Regions from separate parts of the Photorhabdus sp. RM323S genome, predicted to be linked through region 1. Evidence: predicted binding sites of a transcription regulator. Region 1 holds the regulator's gene; each other region holds the start of a gene.

Region 1 (7,990 bases):
TCTCGGCCCTTATATGGTCACTGAAGCGTTGAAGCCCTATAAAAATCATTTGAATATGCATTTCGTTTCTAATGTTGATGGAACCCATATTGCAGAGACCCTGAAAGCGCTTAACCCGGAAACGACACTCTTTCTGATTGCTTCCAAGACATTCACTACTCAGGAAACAATGACCAATGCTCACTCTGCCCGTGACTGGTTTCTGAAAACTGCCGGTGATGAAGCACATGTTGCGAAGCATTTTGCCGCGCTCTCCACCAATGAGCAGGCAGTTAAGAAATTCGGTATTGATACCCAAAATATGTTTGAGTTCTGGGATTGGGTGGGGGGCCGTTATTCATTATGGTCAGCAATTGGTTTGTCTATTGCTCTCTCTATTGGGTTTGATAATTTTGAACAACTGCTCAGTGGTGCACACGCAATGGATCAGCATTTTTCCCATACCCCGTTTGAGCAAAATATCCCCGTATTATTGGCGCTGATTGGCATCTGGTACAACAATTTCTTTGGCGCGGAAACTGAAGCGACTCTGCCATATGATCAATACCTGCATCGTTTTGCCGCATACTTTCAGCAGGGCAATATGGAATCCAACGGTAAATATATTGATCGCAATGGTCATCCGGTGGATTACCAAACCGGTCCGATCATCTGGGGAGAGCCTGGAACCAATGGTCAGCACGCTTTCTATCAACTAATTCATCAGGGCACTAAACTGATCCCTTGCGATTTTATTGCTCCGGCGATCAGCCATAACCCATTGAGTGACCATCACAACAAATTGTTATCCAACTTCTTCGCTCAGACAGAAGCGTTGGCATTCGGTAAAACCCGTGGGCAAGTGGACGCTGAATTTGTCGCCAGTGGTAAAACTGCGGTTGAAGTCGGGCATGTTGCACCATTTAAAGTGTTTGAAGGAAACCGTCCGACGAATTCCATTTTGTTGCGTGAAATTACCCCATTCAGTTTGGGCGCGTTGATTGCCATGTATGAGCACAAAATATTTGTACAAGGGGCGATTCTCAACATTTTCACTTTTGACCAATGGGGAGTTGAGCTAGGTAAGCAACTGGCTAATCGTATTTTGCCCGAGCTTGAGGATGGTGAAGCGGTTGTCGATCACGATAGCTCGACAAATGGATTGATTAACCGCTTTAAAGCATGGCGTTAATCACTTATTCTAAATCAGGGACTTAATTTGTATGAGCGAATTATGTTGATCATAATTCGCTTATTTTTGGCAAGTATTATTTACAGAATTTGTCATAACTTTTTATTCTGTATACCTACAACGTGGTATTCTCAGTGCCCATCAATTGTACGACCGGATAAAAGAAATTTGTCCTAATGGAAAATCGCATGTTAACTGACTCGATCTTAACAACGGCGCCTATTCAGTGGGTCTCGGTGGATTCATCCGGCTTGCCTGATGAGATTTCAGACTGGCTGATGGAGTTGGGGTCAATGACCCGCCGTTTTGAACAATACTGTGACCATGTTCGTGTTGTACCATTCAGAGAGTCTTTTATCACAGTGGAAGAACTTTTCGATGAAAGTGAGCATTTGCTAACTTGCCAGAGGTACTGGCTGCGTGAGGTTGTGTTATACGGTGATAATATCCCCTGGTTATTGGGAAGAACGTTAATTCCTGAAGCAACATTAACCGGCCCTGATGAAAGTCTGGTTGATTTAGGAACAGTCCCACTTGGACGATATCTTTTTAGTAGCAATAAATTAACACGGGATTATATTCATGTAGGGCAACAGGGGAAACGTTGGGCAAGGCGATCATTGCTGAGGTTATCAAGCAAACCATTATTATTAACGGAAGTCTTCTTGCCTGAATCACCTGTATACAAAAAATAAAATTTAAACAAGGGGGAAACAGAAGTGGCGGGAAGTATGACGCAAAATAAATGGCAGGCCTATTGCCGTTTAGTGCGTATTGACAGACCCATAGGTTCGTTATTGTTGTTATGGCCAACATTTTGGGCTTTATGGATTGCCGGGAAAGGTATTCCGGATATGCACATATTGTTGGTCTTTACTGCCGGTGTGTTTCTGATGCGTGCAGCAGGATGTGTCATTAATGATTTTGCTGACAGAAAATTTGATGGTTATGTCGAACGTACAAAAGCACGTCCCCTGCCCAGTGGTGCTATCAGTGAGAAAGAGAGTAAGATCCTGTTTGTTGTACTGGTGCTGATTTCTTTCGGGTTGGTTCTGGCGCTGAATAAGATGGCTATCTGGTTGTCAGTCGCTGGGTTGGCTTTAGCCTGGTTTTATCCCTTTGTTAAACGATTCAGCCATCTTCCTCAGTTTGTATTGGGAGCGGCTTATGGCTGGTCTATCCCAATGGGATTCGCTGCGGTTAGTGAGTCCTTACCACTAGAATGCTGGCTATTATTTCTGGTTAATATCTTGTGGTCAGTTATTTATGATACACAGTATGCCATGGTCGATCGTAACGATGATCTGAAAATTGGTGTTAAGTCTACTGCTATCCTGTTTGGTCGTTTCGATAAGCTGATTATTGGTTTACTACAACTTGCTATGTTACTGGTTTTGCTGTTGGTGGGTTATATGATGAATCTGGGCGGCATCTACTATTGGTCATTGTTGCTTGCCGGTGCCTTATTTATTTATCAGCAGAAACTGATTGCAGGTCGGGAAAGAGAGCTTTGTTTCCAGGCATTTCTCAATAATAACTATGTTGGTGTGGTGTTATTTTTGGGTATCTTCTTCAGTTACGTTTGATATATCGGGTGATAATGGGAAAAACCCATTATCACCCGGATGTTAAAAATTATGCTTCTTTCGCTGTCTCTTCTGCATCGTTGTGTTCAGCCGGTAAACTGACACTCTCAATAGTCAGACGGATTTCAGGTGACATCAGCTCACTCAATACCTGATACAGCTCCTGAGTATTTGCTGTAATCACATCACCACTATCACTGATATAACCTTCTTCACGCAGTGTATTTACTGATGTGGTGAATACCGCCTTATCGAAGAATTCAGGTGCGTTAATGCCATGCAATACCGACAGACGTTGTGCCAGCATTCGGCTCTCTTTTTCCAGCGCACCCCGGCTGATTTCCGGGTTGGCATTCAGTAAAGAGAGGGTGATGGCATAACGTTGCAATGTTTCGCGGACACCGGCTGCCAGCAATTGCAATGGGCGAATACGCGCTGGATTCAACACCAGCATACCTTGCTCTTTGTTGCAGATAAGGCTCTGGCGGGTAAGCTCATTAACCAGGATATTAACCACTTCCCGCAGATCTGCTTTGCTGTAACGTATAAACAGTTCTGCTTTGAGCAGGGGATAAATAATTTCTACCTGGCTTAGTAACGCTTCACGGCTGATACGGCGATGATCAATAACGATGCAGGCAATTAGTGATGGCAGTACCAATAAATGCTGGATATTGTTGCGGTAGTAGGTCATCAAAACCGCACGCTCACGCGGTAGGATAATGATGTCGCCCATACTGTCCTTGTCTACCTCGAACTTATCCATTTGCAGAGCGTGTTCCAACAACTCTTCTGCGGTTTTCCTGGGCACAGTAACATCGTCAGTATAAGGCGCGTTGCGCATGAGTTGTATATAACAATCCAACTGCTCAAGCAGTTGCTCACGAGTAAGTGCTCGCTGACGTGATGACAGCAGGGCGGTTGAACACAGGTTGATTGCGTTAGCTGCCGCAGCATTGTTGATATTCACCATGATTTTCCCGGCTAGCTTACTGACTGTCGGGTTAACCCATTCGGGACGGTGGAATTCTATTGGATCAATAGAGTCCCGCCAGTCAGGAACATGGTGATTAAGATATTGGATCAACGGGATAGGTTCACCAAAGTTTACATAACCTTGACCTAGATTACGAAGTTTACGCAAACCGCGCAGCATCTGGAAAAGGCTCTCTTTCTCTTTGGTTGCCCCCCGCAGCTCTTTGGCATAGGTGGCAACTTCCATCACATGTTCGTAACCGATATAAATTGGCACGATAGTGATTGGGCGTGATTCGCCTCTCAACATTGCTTGTAACGTCATGGTCAGGGTGCCCGTTTTGGGATCGAGCAAACGACCTGTCCGGGAACGACCGCCTTCCATAAAGTATTCAACAGAATAACCGCGTGCAAATAACTCGCCCAGATATTCACGGAATATCGTGGCGTAGAGTTTATTACCTTTAAACGTACGGCGAATGAAAAATGCACCAAGGCGGCGGAATATCGGGCCTGCCGGCCAGAAATTCAGGTTGATGCCCGCAGCGATATGGGGCGGCACCAAACCCTGATGATAAATCACATAGGAGAGCAGCAGATAATCCATATGACTACGGTGGCAGGGCGCATAAACCAGTTCGTGACCATCCTGTGCCAAACGACGGATGCGTTCAGCGTTGTGAACATTGATCCCCTGATACAGACGGTTCCAAGTCCAACCAAGCACACGATCTGACAGCCGTACTGTTTCATAAGAGAAATTCGCAGCAATCTCTTCCATCATGTTAACGGCATTCTGTTGCGCTTTCTCATGGGAGATTTTCTTGCTGCGGGCCTCATCAGTGACGGCCTTTTCTATCGCTTTTGAAGCCAGCAGCTTATTAAACAACTCTTGACGAACAGGCAGACGCGGACCCACCGCCGCCAGGCGTTGGCGTGCATAGTGCATTCGTGCCACACGAGCCAACTTATGAGCAATTGTCTTGTCTGTGCCATGCTCCGTTGCCATATAACGCAGAGACACTGTGTTTGAAAAACGCACAAAACTGTCCCGGCCCAGCCAGAGAATGGCGAAGAACTTTTGAATACCATTAAGTAGCCGCAGATGTGGGGTGCTGTGCCCTTCACGTCCGGGGGAACGACCAAACATGACAGAAACTGGCAGCAGTTGAATATCCAGGTTTGGATTATTACGATGCAGATCCAGATAAGCATGGAAAATTTTTACCGATTCCTGCTTTGGTGCGCAATAGCGGAATACGCGTGGGCCATTATCGATAAATACATAGCCCGGAAGCTCAGTATCACCGATCTCCAGTGAATTTAAAGGGTCCGGCAGATCCTGCTCAAGACATTGCTGACGTAATGTCAGTAAGTCTGCTTTGGAGTGATACGGCAAGACGTACAAAATAGGACGTGTCGTATCAAGCCGTAATTCGGTAATGGGATCTGTAGGGATAAGTTTGCTCTTTACCAGTATTTTTAGTGGTAAATTCAATAATTTATAATATATTTTACGCCAACCTGACATAAATAACTTGAAGCCTCCTGTTAGCAATATGTCGCAAGCATACCAGAAACAGGTGTTGAGATCTGTTATGTTAAGACGATAATAAAAGATAAAAGTGGCAAATAACCTCATACTTGGTGTGAATAACTTATGGCAAATCAATCCAAGGGACTGACCCGTATCATCAAAGCAACCGTATATTCGATGAAAGGTCTCAGGGCTGCGTGGCAAAATGAAGCGGCTTTCCAGCAGGAAATAATCGTATCTATATTGGCGATAATTGTTGCATTTTATCTGGATATCAGCGCAATTGAACGCATTTTACTGATTGGTTCAGTGATACTGGTGGTGATTGTGGAGATCCTGAACAGTGCTATTGAAGCTGTCGTTGATCGTATTGGCAGCGAATTCCATGAACTGTCCGGCCGGGCAAAAGATATGGGATCGGCGGCGGTCTTTCTGACGATGATGCTGTCGTTAATTGTCTGGAGTACCATTCTCTGGCGCTATTTTGTGACCTGATTTAGTTTAATAATGAGTCATTATACTATATTGGGCTGATTTTCTGCCCTAGCAGGTTCCCAATCGCTATTTACCTGTATATACTCACAGTTTGACTGTATAAACACACAGGGGGCGAAATGAAAGCACTTACCGTAAGGCAGCAGCAGGTTTATGACTTGGTGCGTGACCACATTTCGCAAACGGGTATGCCACCAACGCGTGCTGAAATTGCATCACGTCTTGGTTTCCGTTCACCTAATGCGGCTGAAGAGCATTTAAAAGCATTGGCTCGCAAAGGGGTGATAGAGATTGTTGCCGGGGCATCCAGGGGTATCCGTTTGCTGCTAGAAGAATCTGGTTTACCGTTGATTGGTCGTGTAGCCGCAGGTGAACCACTGTTGGCGCAGGAGCACATTGAAAGTCATTATCGGATTGATCCTGCACTGTTTAAGCCAAGTGCGGATTTCCTGTTGAGAGTCAGCGGTATGTCCATGAAAAATATTGGGATTATGGATGGTGATCTGTTGGCTGTGCATAAAACACAGGATGTTCGTAATGGGCAGGTTATTGTTGCCCGTATTGAAGATGAAGTAACTGTAAAACGTTTTAAACAGACGGGAAATAAAGTTGAATTGTTGGCAGAAAACCCTGAGTTTAAGCCAATCGTGGTGGATCTGCGCGAACGGAGCCTGACAATTGAAGGATTAGCCGTCGGGGTGATTCGTAACGGTGATGGGTTTTGATAGTAAAATATCGAATCGTTGTTTTTTGGTGATTGTCAAAGAGTTGCAATATTCCGGCAGAATCATGTTATTGGTTTATCAATATGATTATCTTGAACGTGATTCTGCGGTTGCCTGCCGCTATTTACAGGTTCTCTATTTCTTTTTTACCTCAATACTGTGGTCGTGCTGGCATCCATCCCGCTCAGTACAGGATTCAATCTCTGCACAAGAGGAACATAAACCATGCGCTTCAATGACTGTATGGCGTAAACTGAATCCGGCAGTTTTTGCTAACTGTTGAATAGCGGATTCAACGGCTCCACCATCCCGTTCTGTAACAGAACCACAGCGGTCGCAAATAAACATTGCTGAGGTGTGGCTTGGTTGTTCGATATGGTGGCACAGCACATAACTGTTGGTGGATTCTATTTTATGAATAAATCCCTGTTCCAGCAGAAATTCCAGTGCCCGGTATATGGTTGGTGGTTTAGCCTGTGGTTCTGCTTCCCGCAATAAATCCAGTAAATCATAAGCACTGATTGCGCCGGGTTGCTCTGAAATCAGACGCAAAACTTCAAACCGCTGCGGAGTAAAGCGAACGCCCCGTGCCAGGCAAATAGCTTCGGCTTGTTCCAGTAACTTTTTTTGGTTAATCAGTTTCATTGCGCCCCTTACAGCCAGCATGATAACAATATTAGGATGTTATCATGTTTCTACGATAGAAAATATTCTCCAGAAAAGTTCACTATGCTTGTCCCCTTATGGGGTTAATTTGATTAAATTGATACTTAGCAGCAAAAATAATGTTTTCCTGAGGTTTGTTATAATACAGATAAGAATTATCATATATGGTAGATAATTTTCGGAAAGGAATCATTTGTGATGAAAGAACTTTTACAAAATCAGCCTCATTATAGGCAGTTTCCTGCTAAAGGCTATCAGGTAATAAAGAATATTATCTGTGAAAAAAGAAAGTTACCTTTTCTGAGTTCATTATACGCATTGATTAATATTTTATTTGTAATTGCAGTCTGTATGGGAATTATATTATCTTTAGCAATTGTATTATTTATAATAGATAATGTATCCGTCCCTGCCACAGATTATTTACTTCTGGCACAAGTAGTCAGTATAGCATTATTTTCAGTAATGTTACTTTCAGTTATTATTTATCGTATTGTTAAACGTCCTGAATGGGAACAACGGCGTTATTATCAACAAGCAGGTTTATCTTTTTTACCGGAAGAAAAGCGCCAGGTATTGCGGTTAAATATTGTGAGTGACTATTGGCTGGGTTTTTGGAGTGAAACTCTGGAGCATTATCCTTTGCAGTCACGGGTTGCTCATGATAACTATCGTTACTGGCTGCTCCCATTATCACCTACTCAGGAACATCAATCCCAACTATACAGTGACTGGGGAATTATTGATGAAGAAGGTTATATGAAAATGCTAACCGGTTTGTGGGGTGGGGTACATTCAAAACATTTTGCTGTTGATGCTGCGCTTAGTGATGGCA
Region 2 (7,990 bases), on a different contig from region 1:
TGCGCTTATTAGTGCGCATAATTCAGCAAGTGAAGCGCTATCACCATCCACTTCACCATAGGACTGTTCAAATACAATAGAAGCCGAAAAAGGTTGTGGTTGATCCAGTTTCAACTCAGAAATCAGAAAGGCTTGCATAATCATCATGCCTTTGGCATGGATATTGCCGCCTAACTCGACTTTACGTTCGACATCAATAAATTCCCCATCTCCCACATGGGCCACACAAGTGATACGGGATGGCTCGCCGATTGAGTCAGGGTGACCGGGATACTCCAGCACAGATAATCCGTTAATCTGACCAATAACCATGCCTTGGGTGCGTATAAGAATCTGACCTTGATGAATCTCATCTAAGCCGCGTTCGGGCAGATAGTTGTGGCGCCAGCGACGATTTTCTTCTGCTTGTTTAATTGATAGAGCGGTAATCTGATTTTCTTGCTGATAGAGTGCCGCAGCGATCAGTTGCCGTTGTAGCCAGAGAATATCCAAAGGCAAACTGTATTGATCTTCTGTATAGCGGGTTGCTTGTTGGATAAACTCAGGCCAGGCATTATCGCTCAATGGTGGCAATTGCCACTGTTGAATAAGCCCATTGATATAACTGCACCACAGACTTAAATCTTGCTCATTATGCAGTGGCATATCCAGCTCAAATTCACCATATAGCGCGTTTTTTACTAATTCAGGCTCTGTAACCTGAAACTCTTCAAGGCTCAGACGATCCCCCACCAAGATCAGACGCAGATGTAATGGCATGGAGGGGATTGGTAATGGCAAAGGTTTATTATTATCCTGAGATAACCATTCAAAACGTTGCTGAATAATCATCTGTTTCAGGCGGATCCACATTAATGGCTGAGATAACAGGGTACGTAATGGTAGGATAAGTACGCCGCCATTGACTTGATGGACCAGACCGGGTTGCAGGTGAATTTCTCCGTGGTGAGAATGGACGCAGCCAAATAATTGCTCCGCTTCTATCCATTCACGATAGGTTACTCGCAACTCAGGTGTGAAATGGCCTTCTGTTGAGGGTTGCCAGCTGATTTTTTGTTGTTCTATCTGATAGTCACCACCAATTTGGGGAATTTCTTTAGGGAGTAATGGATGGATGGATTCAGTCAATACTGACAAATAAGTATCACATTCTTCGGCTTTCAACAGCATAAAAGGCTGGCGTGAATCCATCCGGCAGAAAAGCTGCAAGCCACTATGCAGCCGTGATTGAACGGCTTCCATACTGGCAGGCGTCTGTTGGGAAGCAGAATGAAAAAGTGCTTCATAGGGCGCGCAATTCGGCAGTAATGCCTGCCAGTCTAGTTTGTTATTGGTCAAAGTGATCGCTATATATTGTAAAGTAGGAAAGCGCCGATTATACAAGATTAAGATATAAACCAACATGCTTGAATGTTTGCTATTTCAGACGCTTTATGTAAAGCATTATTTTGAGTGAAAAATAGGCATTTATCAGTTTGGCTATAAGCAATTTACTTAAATAGTTGCTATGCTTATTTTTAAGTTACGCTGTCACCGGGAAAGTAAAATGAAATATCAACAACTGGAAAATCTGGAATGTGGCTGGAAATGGGCTTATCTGATGAGAAAACATCAGGAAGGTGAGCCAATTACTAAATATATAGAAAACAGTGCAGCTCATGCAGCGGTTGATAAACTCATCAAACTTGAGAGTGAACCGGTAAGGGTACTTAAGTGGATTGAGCAGCATATGAATCCTGATTTGTTCAACCGAATGAAACAAACTATCCGTGCCCGGCGTAAACGGCATTTTAATGCGGAGCATCAGCATACGCGCAAGAAATCTATCGATTTAGATTTTCCCGTATGGCATCGTTTATCTGCACTTTCTCAGAGACGGGGTAACACGCTGTCCGAAACTATCGTACAGTTAATTGAAGATGCTGAACGTAAAGAAAAATATGCCAACCAAATGTCCAGTTTGAGGCATGATTTGGAAGCTATTCTGGGTAAGAATGAGTAACCTCAGTTGTTGAGGGTTGGTATTACAACGAGATCCTTAACAAAACTACGCAATTCTCCCGCCTAAATTCTCATTGAGAGCGAAGCGAACTTTTAGGATTAGGGGGAACTGCTAAAAGAAAACCCCATCTGAAAATGGGGCTTTCTGCGCTTTTAATAACTAATGTAATTAATAAAGGCGATTAATGAGCAGTTTTTTGCGCTTGAGTAACAACTTCTTTAATGCCCTGGATTTCGATCTCTACACGACGATCTGGAGCCAGACAGTTGATTAGGTTCGGCTTTTTGATTTTGTCGCAAGTAGAACCGGTTACTGGATTTGCTTTACCACGGCCTTCTGCGCTGATGCTGCCGGCAGGGATACCTTTAGTTACCAGATAATCAACTACGCTTTGAGCGCGTTTTTGAGACAATGGCTGGTTGTGTACGTTTTTACCGATACGGTCAGTGTAGCCCAGAACCAGCACTTTACCCTGAGTTGGGTCGATGTTTGCCAATTCAGTATACAGTTGATCCAGAGTCCGTTTGCCTTCTGCTTTCAGTTCAGCGCTGGCGAATGCGAACATAACGTCAGAACGCAGAGTAAAACGTTTGTTCTCAACAACTGGCGCTGGAGTTGGCGTTGGAGCGACAACCGGAGCTGGGGCAACAACTGGAGCGGCTGCTTCATCTTGACCGAAGCGATAAGAAACACCTACGCTCAACAGGCCGTTATCAGGACGTGCGCCTACTGTGCCTGCGTCACCGATATTGTTAACCCATTGATAATCCAGACGGGTAGCCCAATCTTTAGTCAGAGCATATTCAACGCCAATAGCGGCCAGTGGGGAAACGCCGGTATCATGATTTTTCAGATGAGTGTTGGTGGCGCCGTAATTCGCTTTGGAATCTGCACGCCAAACCATACCACCCAGACGAGTATAGATGTCCAGATCATCCATAATTGGATAACTCAATTTAGTCGCCAGTTGGAAACCATGAGCTTTGAAGGCACCGGTGTTTACGTTACCTTTATAAGGCATACGGCCTAACCAGTCATAACCTATTTCAAAACCAAGATACGGGTTGGCTTGGTAGCCTAAGAAAGCACCAGCACCCAATTGGTTTTTGTGAGTAGGGCCATTACCGATATCACTGGTATAACCGTTGCCGTAGAAGTTTACGTCATGGTATTGGGACCAACCCAATTTACCACCGGTATACCACGTGTTGTCTTTTGGAGCTGCTTGCGATGCAGTTGTGAAAGCGGCCACTGCCACTGCTACCGCGATAGCTGTCTTTTTCATTTTAACGCCTCGTTATTATCATCATACAATAAGCAATTGGCTTCGGGAGCCTTTTTACTTACTGCCTATCCCATCAGGTTATTTCATTTGCCATTCTTTAGTCATAAAAGCAATCACTGAGCAGGGCTTAAATTCTCCATGTACTGTTACTGCATGTACGCGTTTTGAGTTTTGTACGCTATCGATGTTCACTATTTATCCATAAGAATGGCCTATACTAAATTATATCTACTGAGATAGGCTATTAGCCATATTGATTAAAAAACTCAGTTAGGAATACTGCACTTTTCATCAAATCAATGGACCAAACAATACATCAGGAACCAAGGGCAGTAACCTTTAATGGTGTAAAGTCTACAACGAAGTTAAAAAGTTACAAGTGGCCCTTGATTAATAGAGCAAAAAATTTAAAAGATAATGTATGATTTTAAAAAAAACTTTACTATTCTTTACAACTAATCCTATCTTAATTAATTGATTTTAGTTGTAATTAGTGATTCTGAGCCTAAATTGGTTATTTTGTGTCATGAATATTGAAATAATTCCTAATTTTGGTCAATGATAGTAAATGGAATGAATTTTTAGTGAATTTGATTGCGATTCAGTGCCATAGGCTCCTTTATTTACATCTTGTGGGCGCATAATAAAGGCCAATGCATTACCTTTTTGTGCCGCAGACTGTAACCTTACCGTATCTCTTGCTAATAACGTTGGCAACCAGCCAAGTACCACGCTGTAATTACCACTTGCTAAAGCTCTTTCCATTGCATCTACCGTTGTAATGGAGTTGATGCGATTTAATTGCACAATCTTATCTAAAGGTAATCCGGAGCGAATTAGCCATTGGCGGCTCAGTTTTTTATGAGGGCTAATCCATAGCAACCAGCGGGCTTCATTTCCTGACTGGCGTAACAACGGTAGCAATATATGATTAATGACAACTTGGTTATCACTATAAATCAATTCACTCACTATACCACCATGTTCGGCTGAATTATCTTGCGTAGGTGAAGAGAGTGATAGCCGTTTTTCTGTTAACTGATGTTTAGGAAGGTAAACCCAGGATGATTGAATGCCCATAATGAACCCCGCCACAAGTAACTGTATTAATATACAGTATCTTTATGTCAGGCTAAGATCAAGTCTATTTTTTCAAAGAGCTTCGCAAATATTTACGATAAATGGCTTGAAACTCATTTAACCATTGGCAGGAAAAATTGAATTGCGTATGTTTTCAATTGTTTGTTCCTGTTATTTATTTTTCTAATAGTTGGGACAAATCTATGGATAAAAGATTTATTTGCACAAAACTCATGGAGTGATCTGTATGTTGTTGTCTGAGGTGCGTTTTACTCAACTCAAAAATGGTTTTTCTTCATTTGGAAGATTGACAAGGAAGCCACAGTTTGGCGGTTACAGTCTGCTGGCTGACGGGATTATGTTTGCGATTATTGCTGATGGGGAACTATATTTACGGGGAAATGGTCATGCTGAAGTGTTATTTAAAGCCAGAGGGATGAAAAACTATATTTACTCGAAAAAGGGAGTGCCGGTAATTTTGCGTTATTACCAGGTTGTTGAATCTCTTTGGCAAGATCAAGAGTTACTATCTCAATATGCGTATTTGGCTTATCACTACTCATTAATTGAAATGACGGGTAAAAAGAAGATGCCAACACGTTTGAAAGATTTGCCTAATCTTGGCATGTCTCTTGAACGCCAGTTATGGAAGGTAGGAATATGTAAAGTTGAAGATTTACGGCTGTTGGGTGCGAAAGCCAGTTATTTAAAACTGTATCAATATAAAAGAAAATCTAATGTCAGTTTATTACTTGCTTTGGCTGGTGCAATTGAAGGATGCCATTTAGCCGTTTTACCGGTACAGATTCGTAATGACTTATTACGCTGGCATAAGGAACTGGCTTGTTAGATCTTTATCGTGAATAGCTAAATAAAAGGGGCAGTCAACTGCCCCAGTATATCAATCTGGCTATAATTAATTAATTTTTTTAATAAGAATGACAATTTCAGGCAACAATCCTATTAATAAACCTGTTTGTTGCAATACCAGCTGTTCTTTACTGTCTCTTTCTGCTGGGGTTTGCTCAATTCTTTTCGCTATGTTGAGAGATATTTGCTCAATTCTGTCATCATCTATTAATGCTGGTTTTAATGTTGCATTGACATAACAAATCGCATCATTAAGAATATCCAGAATAACTTTGTCATCCAATTTATCCCGGTGCGCTCCCAGCGCAGAGATATAACTCAGCATGGTGTGATTCAGGCACAGTAGCCGGAATGCTTCTTCTTGGGAAGCCCGGTAACTTTTCGGCTCAGCAGACATGTTGGAAATAACTGATGCCAGCTCTGCGTCACTATTGTGAGCATCACGGCGGGCAATTCGGTAGTTCAGGCCATGATCTTTTCCCTGATAATATTGAACTAAAATGGCATCGAGGTAGCGGCAATTGGTGTCCATCGTCCGGCTTATCACTTGTGGTAACTGGCGAAATTTCCAGTCTGGCCAAATGAAATTTATTGCTAACCAAGCGATACCACAGCCAATTAATGTATCAACGATCCTTGGTAATGCGACTTCAAAGCCTTCACCTAGCAAATTGAAGCATAGTAATACCAGCAGTGTGATAAACAGGGTCGCGTGTGCATACTGAATATTACGGAAAGCAAAGAACATTACCCCAGAGATAACAATCAGCACCAATTGTCCCTCAATAGATGGCACAAAGTAGAGGATTGGCAAGCCGATAAATACTCCGGCAACCGTGCCGATTACTCTCATTGCCAAACGGCGGCGGGTAGCGCTGTAGTTAGGTTGGCAAACGAACAGACTGGTGAGTAAAATCCAGTACCCGCGTTGTAGATCCAGCAATTGGATCATGGCGTAGCCACTGCACAACAAAACAGACATACGGATCGCATGGCGGAATAAAGCTGATTGTGGCGTCAGATGACGGCTGATCCTTAGACGGACATCGCGCCAGCCGGTTAAAGGTTCATCAGATAGTTGGGTCTCATCTTTTCTTTCTTTGGAAAGATCGTACTGCCCAGAACTGATGCCTGATAATTGCGCATCAATCGCCCGCAAGTTTTTCAGCAGGTTATATAATGCAGTAATTTTGAGATGATGTTTTTGTTGCTCGTTGAGTTGTTGCAGGGAACTTTCCAAATAGTTAAATGCCCGTTCAACGCGTGGATTGTGCTGATATTGCTTGTGCCAAAGTATCGACTGAGCGACTTGTTCACAAGCACGGGCTTGCATGGCGAGAAGACGTTGAAACCGGAACAGAACATCGCTATAGCGGAAAATATTCCGCAGGCTTTGGTATTGCACATGAGATGAACTTGCCCGTTCATGAATATCTTGTGCGATAAAGTAATAGTGCAGAGTTTGACGAGTGCCACGCTGGCCGCGATCACCTTTCAGACGGGTTAGCAAGGAGGCTTTGGCTTGATTTAATGTGTTCACTAAATCACTGTTTGCCATTGCCACATTAACGACAGATTGCTGGTATTCTTCTGCTATATCAGGATCAAACAGGTTAGCTTTGGCATCAAGATAAGTTGAAAGTTGTTGATAACAACGCGCCAGATTGTCCTGTAACGGCCGGATAGGGAACAGTAAATGGCCGGTGAGGGTGAGCAGGTTATACCAGATTGCCCCTGTCAACAGTAATAGCGGTTGCTGATACCATAGTGGGAAAATAGACGAGCCCAGCATGGTATAAATCGCAATCAGCAACGCGCCAAATGCAATAGTTGCATAGCGCTGCCCAAGGGCACCCAGTAAGATAAAGCTACAAGTGGATAACGCCAGCCCGATGGTGAAAAGCCAGGGATAAGGGAACAGTAACTCAATAGAGGCTGACGCGACAAAGAAAGAAATCAGCGTGATCACCAGATTGCGTAAACGGCCAATCAGACGATCATCAAGATCAGCCAGTGCTGCGGCAACAACGCCCAAGGTCAATGGTATGGTTATTTTAGGTTCTTTATCCAGAAACCAAGGCACTAACGTTGTTCCTGTCAGGGCGATCAGGATGCGGATATAATAGAGAAGATGACTGTTATAAAGAAAACGGCGCGGACCGGGGGAAACAGTTAGCACAAAATACCTCTGAGGCAATGATAACGGTCATAAATAACCATTATGATAAAAGGTTTATTAGTGATAAAAAACCCTTATAAGACATAGTTCAACTATTTTCAGGTATAGCGCTACGATAATGGAACTTAAAGCAACACGAATTGGTCAACGCCTTGCTCAACATCCTTATAACCGGGTGCGTCTGCTGAATGCCGGTATCGAAGTCAGTGGTGAGAAGCATCAATACCTTATCCCATTTAATCAGCTAATTGATATTCAGTGCAAACGGGGCATTGTGTGGGGTGAGTTGGAGTTTGAACTGCCTGGTGGACAAGCCATTCGCCTTCATGGTACTGAATGGCGGCAAACTCAGCGTTTTTACCATTATCTGCTTGATGAATGGCAGAAATGGAGCCAAGAAATGAGTGATGTCAGTGCTGATGTACTGACGGCTCAGGTTAATGAAATCAATAAAATTGAGCAGCAGGATCACTGGTTTAAAAAAGCGGATTTATTCCAGTTACAACAGCGGATCCAAGCAGTATTTCAGGCTTTACCACTGCCATTACAGCGTTTGGAACAATTTGATAATTGC
Region 3 (7,990 bases), on a different contig from region 1:
AAACCGATGCCCGCTATGGTGGCGTTCTTTATGTGGATTCACTCTCCGGCAGTGACGGGCCAGTACCCACTTATATTGATTTATTGAACAAAACGGTAGATACCATCGCAAAAGGATTTAATCAATGAATAGCAATATGCTGTTTGAACGTCCTCATTTAGTGGTTGATGACGCCACTGTGACTTATAACAACGGCCACACGGCTATTTATGACGCCAGTTTTTCTATCACCGGCGGTACTATCTGTGCATTGGTTGGTATTAATGGCAGTGGTAAGTCCACACTGTTTAAGACCATTATGGGGCTGGTAAACCCATCTCAAGGGAAAGTTACCCTGAGCGATATGCCTGTCAAAAGTGCGTTAAAGAAAAATATCATCGCCTATGTACCTCAAACAGAAGAAGTAGACTGGAACTTTCCGGTACTGGTTTCCGATGTCGTTATGATGGGCCGCTACGGCAAAATGGGGTTTTTGAGAATCCCAGGCAAAAAGGATCTCCAGGCTGTTGATGAAGCACTTGAACGTGTTGGCTTAACCGCTCTGCGCAACCGGCAAATTGGAGAGCTCTCTGGTGGGCAGAAAAAACGGGTTTTTCTTGCAAGAGCGCTGGCTCAGGAAGGAAAAGTTCTGTTACTGGATGAACCTTTTACCGGTGTTGATGTAAAAACAGAAAATGCCATCATTGACCTGCTGTGTGACTTACGTGATGAGGGTCATCTGGTTTTAGTCTCAACACACAACCTTGGCAGTGTGCCCGAATTCTGTGACCACGTTATCCTGATCAACCGAACTGTTCTGGCAAGTGGTCCGACAGCAACAACGTTCACCCAGAAGAATTTAGAGATGACTTTTGGTGGAGTACTTCGTCACATTAATTTATCCGGGCCGGAGTTACATAATGATGATGATCCACGTTCCCTGACGGTTATTACTGATGATGAACGTGCAGCGGTGTTTTACGGTCAAGACAACCATGTTCCACCGCGGCAAACCCAGCAAAAGGAGAAACATCAACCATGATAGAACTTTTGCTGCAACCTTTTCACTATAACTACATGGTGAAAGCTATCTGGGTCAGTGCCATTGTCGGTGCCGTTTGTGCCTTTCTCTCTGCCTATCTGATGCTAAAAGGCTGGTCACTGATGGGAGATGCGCTCTCTCACTCGGTTGTACCTGGTGTCGCCGGTGCTTACGCACTGGGTCTTCCTTATGCCGGTGGCGCTTTTTTTACCGGCATGCTGGCAGCGCTATCAATGACTCTGGTTCGCCATATCACTCGCTTACGTGAAGATGCGGTGATCGGGTTTATATTTTCTACTTTCTTTGCTGCCGGCTTATTGATCGTTTCTCTCAATCCCACATCCGTTAATGTACAAACCATTATCCTCGGCAATATCCTCGGTATCGCTGATGAAGATGTTCTCCAGGTTGAAATTATCATTGCGGTTTCATTTATCGTGTTGATGCTTATTTGGAAAGATTTGCTGGTTGTGTTCTTCGACGAAACCCATGCACGTTCTATTGGCTTATCGCCCTTACGGATGAAAATCATTTTTTTTACTTTACTGAGTGCCTGTACCGTTGCTGCCTTACAAACTGTCGGCGCTATTCTGGTCATTGCAATGGTAGTGACGCCAGGAGCAACCGCCTATTTGCTGACTGACCGTTTTAAACACTTACTGATAATTGCAGTGGCTATTGGTTCCCTGACCAGTGCGTTTGGTGCTTACTTAAGTTTCTTCCTTAATGGTGCCACCGGTGGTGTCATTGTCACGCTGCAAACCGTTATTTTCCTATTGGCGTTCTTCTTCGCACCAAAACACGGATTACTTGCTTCCCGTATACGTGCCAAAAAAGAATCCGCAGCATTGGCTAAGGAGACACTTCTATGAATCAGTTGATTCAATTAATCACTGAGCCGTTTATGTTTCCATTCATGCAACGGGCAATATTCGCAGCGATTATGACAGGCACAGTATGTGCGATACTCTCTTGTTACCTGGTACTTAAAGGGTGGTCGTTAATGGGAGATGCAATCTCTCACGCTGTATTACCGGGGATTGTACTGGCTTTCGCTGCCGGGGTGCCTCTGGCTATTGGCGCGTTCCTTTCTGGTATTTTTTGTGCTTTTGCAACAGGGTATCTGAAAGAACACAGCCGGATAAAAGAAGATACTGTGATGGGAATTGTCTTTTCCGGCATGTTTGCTCTTGGTTTAGTGCTTTTTGCCCGAATGGATACCGACCAACATCTCACTCATATTCTGTTTGGTAATATGCTGGGGATCACTAAAGATGAATTGAATCAAACATTATGGATTACCGGTATTACCATGGCGGTGGTACTGCTAAAACGTAAAGATTTCATGCTCTATTGTTTTGATCCAAACCAAGCGCGCGTAGTAGGGTTACCTGTTAAGTTTTTGCACTACGGTTTGCTTTGTTTACTGGCAATGACTATTGTCGCCTCCCTGCAAGCTGTGGGAATGATTCTGGTTATTGCGATGTTAATATCGCCGGGAATTATCGCTTTTATGCTATGTCGCAGTTTTGACCGAATGTTAATTGTCGCTACTGTTGCGTCGGTCAGTTCCTGTGTTCTTGGTACACTGATTAGTTTCCATATTGATGGTGCAACAGGGCCATGCATTGTTATTGTCCAGGCTATTTTCTTTACACTGGCACTGAGTTACAACCAGATAAAGCAGGCAAGAACGAAACTCAAACATAAAACCCATCAAGCTACTCTCCAAGTCTCCGACGAACCTAATTAATAACAAAAAGGGTTATATCTGTTTTAAGATATAACCCCGTTAATCATCTTTTTTACCGACTCATATATTTTCTCTGACTATAATTGTTCATTAAAGTGATTGACGATTTAGAGAGGTGAACCATGTGGCAGGCAGTAAATCGTTTGCTAAATGAATATTTCGGTGCTGCCGAGATTCACGATAAAACTGCGTTAACTGGAGGCGATATTCATCAAGCCTGGCAAGTCACTCATGGCAAACGGCAAGTTTTTGTCAAATCAAATCTGAAGGAAATGCTCCCTGTCTTCAAAGCAGAATCTGAACAACTTGAACTACTGACACGCAGTCAAACTATTCGTGTCCCAGGGGTTTATGGTGTTGGCTGTGATCGAGACTACAGTTTTCTGTTACTTGAATTTCTGCCTTTAAAATCTTTTAACCCACACAATGCTTATTGTTTCGGTCAACAATTGGCAAAACTTCATCAGTGGAGTGAGCAACCCCAATTCGGCTTTGATTTTGACAATATGCTGGCAACAACACCACAACCAAATGGTTGGCAACGACGTTGGCATCAGTTTTATGCAGAGAAACGAATTGGTTGGCAATTACAGATTGCAGCAGAAAAAGGCATGATATTTGGTGATATTGATAATATTGTTCGGGTCGTAAGTAACAAGCTTCAACATCACCAACCACAGCCCTCTCTCTTACATGGCGATCTCTGGCCAGCTAATTGCGCTTCTCTGGATGATCACGCTGTTGCTTTCGATCCTGCATGTTATTGGGGAGATCGTGAGTGTGATTTTGCTATGCTACCGTTGTACCCTGATTTACCAATGCAAATTTTTGATGGTTATCAGAGTGTGTGGCCACTGCCTGCCAATTTTATTGATCGACAACCTATATATCAGCTCTATTATTTGCTTAACCGTTGTAATCTGTTTGGTGGTGATAATTTTATTGCGGCGCAAGACATTATTGATGACATTATGCAATGAAGAAATAATTGGCTGCGGAAACGCTTCATTCCGCAGCCATCACCATCAGAAGATTTACCAGCCTAAAATTCCCAGTAGAAAATAAAAAATTGCACCGATAATTACCGGTGAAACATATAAAATATAAATCTGACTAAACAATGTATGGTGCGGAAGTTTGATTCTTGATTCAATCTGCTCTCTTGTCAGGCCACCATTATCTTTGACTCTTTCAAGAATCAACTGATCTTCAATATTTTCACGTACAAATTTCACTTGTCTATACATACGCTGACCTGATGCATTCATAGCAAGACCGACGAAAATAAGAAAATAAATAATCAGAAAGCTCATATTTTCCCCAGTGAAGCCAGCCAAACGAACAGGAGTTGGTGAATTTTTCCAGAAAAATTCCAAAAATGGCGTATTAAAACGCACCATTTCGGCCATCATTTTCAGAAAATCATCTAAAACAGCATTGATGCCATCACCTTTAATACCACGTAGCCAGGCAAGATTGATCACAGAAACGATAGTCGATAAAAGTGCCGGAATAAAAATCACCCAACCTAAGACTCGCTTAATAATAGCGAGATATCCGGCTTTTTGGTAAGTCATCGATACTCCTCATAGTAATAAATAGATTTTATTTTTGGCTAATCATAGCCCATCAATCATTAAATTTAACTTTATATTTAATTAACTAAGCATCTCTTACCCCATTCCCGACAAGAAGAAGATTTCATCTGCCGAGATTGCTACAATCAGCTTTCGCTAACTGTCTGACCAGTGGGAGATACTCATGTCTTTTCATTTACCAATAAAAGCAGTCATTTTTGATATGGACGGTTTACTGATTGACTCTGAACCATATTGGACCCAAGGAGAAAAAGAAGTATTCAGTGAATTAGGTCTGGATTTATCTTTGGCAAAGACACTACCAGATACTCTTGGGTTGCGTATTGACCATGTTGTTGAGCTATGGTACCAAGCTTCTCCGTGGCAAAGCGCATCAAAATCAGAAGTGGAACAGCGGATTATTGATCATGTTATCAGACAGGTAAAAGAAAACCGTCCCCTGCTCCCAGGTGCCGAATATGCTTTAAATCTTTGCCGTGAACAAGGATTAAAAATCGGGCTGGCCTCAGCTTCTCCACAATATATGTTGGAACAAGTACTTGAGATGTTCAAGTTGAGTCATTATTTTGATACTGTCGTTTCTGCTGCCAAATTACCCCACAGTAAACCCCATCCCGAAGTTTATTTGCTCGCTGCTGAACAACTGAGTGTTTCCCCCACAAATTGTGTGACTCTGGAAGATTCATTTAATGGAATGATAGCGACAAAAGCAGCAAGAATGCGTTCAATCGTTGTTCCAACAGTCCATCATTTTGATGATCTACGTTGGACATTAGCAGATATTAAACTACGCTCACTTGAACAATTAAGTGTAACAGATATCATCTGACTATAACTTTAGCTGCCATTATCTGTTTAAATGGCAGTTTCTAATTGCTCACATAGCCGCCTTAGCGTTTATTCCTTATTCTGTCAAATGGAAATCTAATTAAATATTAGCTTTATATATTAATAAATAAGATATTTTGCTTTTCACCCCCTATCTTACCCACATAAAACCCACTATACTTCGTCAACTGTATGGATAGACAGTTATCAGTCAGAGGAATTTATGACCGCAGAAGGGCATCTTTTATTTTCAGTTGCCAGTATTATTATGGCGCACAAACTTGAAATAACACCAGAAATAGCCAATGGTGACTGGTTGCATATGCTACCAGGCGTGCTGCTTACTGCATTGTTACCAGATATAGATCACCCAAATTCAACCTTGGGTAGATTATTCAGATTTATCTCAATTCCAATTGCCAAACTCTGTGGTCACAGAGGATTTACTCACAGTTTACTTGCTCTTGCATTAGGTATCGCTTTACTTTGGCTCAAAATACCAGAAGAGTGGCCTATACCAACCGATTTTTTCCATGCCATGATTATTGGTTATCTAAGTCATCTGGTAGCAGATATGCTGACTCCTGCTGGTGTGCCGTTATTATGGCCAATAAAGACACGTTTCCGCCTGCCTGTACTTGGCAAACAAGGAAACAAGAAAGCAGAAAGATTTATTTCTGCCTTGCTGATTGTCATTGCCGTTTTTCTGCCAGAACATATTGAATACTCTATACTTATTTACATAGATTACATCAAAAAACTGTACTTTTAATAACCTTTGAAAATATTTCAAGTGTTATAATCGCATAAAAATCAATCTTAATTGCCATGATGATTATATCAAATTCGATTTAATTATAAGAGCCGATAACCTTAGCTGGTACCATACTCTCAATTACTTGCTGTAGGGTATAAGTTTATAACTTAACTCGATTAATACAGCTTAACTCCCTCAATAATTAAAATCTGGAGTTTGTGGATGAACTTACCATTAATTCTAAATGTGCTCGTTTTCGCAGCACTGCTTTTACTATTGTCAAAAGCCAGCTCACACCAATGGAGTCTGTCAAAAAAGGTTCTTTTCGGCCTTGCCATTGGCGTTATTTTTGGTCTGGCGCTACAACTGACTTATGGAGCTGATAATACCATACTGAAAGAATCAATCTCATGGTTCAATATTGTAGGTAACGGCTATGTACAACTTCTGCAAATGGTGATTATGCCGCTGGTATTTGCGTCTATTCTAAGCGCTGTTGCCAGATTGCATAAAGCATCTTCTCTGGGAAAAATCAGTTTTCTGACCATTGGCAGCCTGCTGTTCACTACGATGATCGCAGCGCTGATCGGTATCATTATTACTAACCTATTCGGTCTGACGGCTGAAGGTCTGGTGCAGGGAACTCAAGAAACAGCACGTCTGTCGGCTATCGAAAATAACTACATCGGCAAAATCTCTGATTTGTCTGTGCCACAGTTAATTTTATCTTTTATTCCTAAAAACCCATTTGCCGATTTAGCCGGTGCTAATCCAACGTCTGTTATCAGCGTTGTTATTTTTGCAACCTTCCTGGGGGTTGCCGCACTGCAAATGCTGAAAGATGACCGCGAACGTGGTGAACGTGCACTAGCTGCTATCGATATTATGCAAGCATGGGCAATGAAACTGGTTCGCCTGGTTATGCGCCTGACGCCATATGGTGTTATGGCTCTAATGACCAAAGTCGTTGCCAACTCCAATATCCACGAAATTGTGAAACTGGGCAGCTTTGTTATCGCATCCTACGTCGCACTGGCGTTGGTATTTGTTGCTCACGGGTTTCTGCTCTCTCTCACCGGTATCAATCCACTTAAATTTTTCAAAAAAATCTGGCCGGTATTGACCTTTGCATTCACTAGCCGTTCAAGTGCAGCCAGTATCCCACTGAACGTTGAAACCCAGACACTCCGTATCGGTGTACCGGAATCTATCGCCAGTTTCTCAGCATCTTTCGGCGCAACAATTGGTCAGAATGGTTGTGCCGGGATTTATCCGGCCATGTTGGCAGTCATGGTTGCGCCGACAGTAGGCATAAACCCATTTGATCCTGTATGGATTGCAACACTGGTTGGTATTGTGACTATCAGCTCCGCCGGTGTCGCTGGTGTGGGCGGCGGTGCCACATTTGCCGCACTGATTGTCTTACCCGCAATGGGATTACCTGTAACGCTAATTGCCCTGCTGATTTCTGTTGAGCCTCTTATTGATATGGGCCGTACCGCGCTGAATGTGAGTGGTTCAATGACCGCCGGTACAATTACCAGCCAGTTAATGGGACAAACTGATAAAACTATCTTCAATCAGGAAGAAGAAATTGAATTAAACCAGCTATGATTTGAATTTCAAAAATCATAAAAAAAGCCGAAGAATACATCATTCTTTGGCTTTTTTATTTTATTCACAATATTATTTATTCAGGTATTGCCCACTACGCAGAGCTTCAATACGTTTGTCTAATGGTGGGTGAGACAGAAACAGCTCACTGAACGTCTTGGATTTACCATTAATACAGAATGCCATCATACTGCCTTCTTCCTGCGGTTCATAACTGGTTTTAAGACGCTGTAAAGCAGCAATCATCTTCTCACGGCCTACCAACTTAGCAGAACCTGCATCTGCATGGAATTCGCGGTAACGGGAGAACCACATGGTGATAATACTTGCCAGAATACCGAATACGATTTCCAGCACCATTGAAACAACCATGTAAACGATCGGGTTACCAGAAGAGTTACCCTCTTCTTCATTATTAT

The links. Region 1 encodes LexA, which represses DNA repair genes until DNA is damaged. Its sites were predicted from a motif close to TNCTGTATGTACATACAGNA; they were not measured.
Region 2: sulA (SOS-induced cell division inhibitor SulA) is a predicted target of LexA. The motif match lies at 4,387-4,406, and genes of this name have one in related genera.
Region 3: ACGF7G_RS04530 (metal-dependent hydrolase) is a predicted target of LexA. The motif match lies at 5,387-5,406, and genes of this name have one in related genera.

What each region holds. Positions count from the first base shown of each region.
Region 1 covers NZ_JBHFKZ010000053.1:18,625-26,614, forward strand. Annotated here, with positions in the region: gene pgi (glucose-6-phosphate isomerase) at 1-1,171, shown strand, start outside; gene ubiC (chorismate lyase) at 1,360-1,866, shown strand; gene ubiA (4-hydroxybenzoate octaprenyltransferase) at 1,903-2,757, shown strand; gene plsB (glycerol-3-phosphate 1-O-acyltransferase PlsB) at 2,807-5,263, opposite strand; gene ACGF7G_RS18110 (diacylglycerol kinase) at 5,393-5,764, shown strand; gene lexA (transcriptional repressor LexA) at 5,884-6,489, shown strand; gene zur (zinc uptake transcriptional repressor Zur) at 6,625-7,134, opposite strand; gene ACGF7G_RS18125 (DUF1266 domain-containing protein) at 7,354-7,990, shown strand, end outside.
Region 2 covers NZ_JBHFKZ010000033.1:6,278-14,267, reverse strand. Annotated here, with positions in the region: gene ACGF7G_RS14125 (AAA family ATPase) at 1-1,338, opposite strand, end outside; gene matP (macrodomain Ter protein MatP) at 1,547-2,002, shown strand; gene ompA (porin OmpA) at 2,184-3,287, opposite strand; gene sulA (SOS-induced cell division inhibitor SulA) at 3,843-4,367, opposite strand; gene ACGF7G_RS14105 (TfoX/Sxy family DNA transformation protein) at 4,615-5,217, shown strand; gene yccS (YccS family putative transporter) at 5,284-7,416, opposite strand; gene helD (DNA helicase IV) at 7,535-7,990, shown strand, end outside.
Region 3 covers NZ_JBHFKZ010000006.1:24,371-32,360, forward strand. Annotated here, with positions in the region: gene ACGF7G_RS04495 (metal ABC transporter substrate-binding protein) at 1-128, shown strand, start outside; gene ACGF7G_RS04500 (manganese/iron ABC transporter ATP-binding protein) at 125-1,021, shown strand; gene ACGF7G_RS04505 (metal ABC transporter permease) at 1,018-1,893, shown strand; gene ACGF7G_RS04510 (metal ABC transporter permease) at 1,890-2,774, shown strand; gene ACGF7G_RS04515 (fructosamine kinase family protein) at 2,897-3,754, shown strand; gene ACGF7G_RS04520 (YniB family protein) at 3,809-4,351, opposite strand; gene hxpB (hexitol phosphatase HxpB) at 4,536-5,201, shown strand; gene ACGF7G_RS04530 (metal-dependent hydrolase) at 5,424-5,972, shown strand; gene ACGF7G_RS04535 (L-cystine transporter) at 6,180-7,571, shown strand; gene htpX (protease HtpX) at 7,644-7,990, opposite strand, start outside.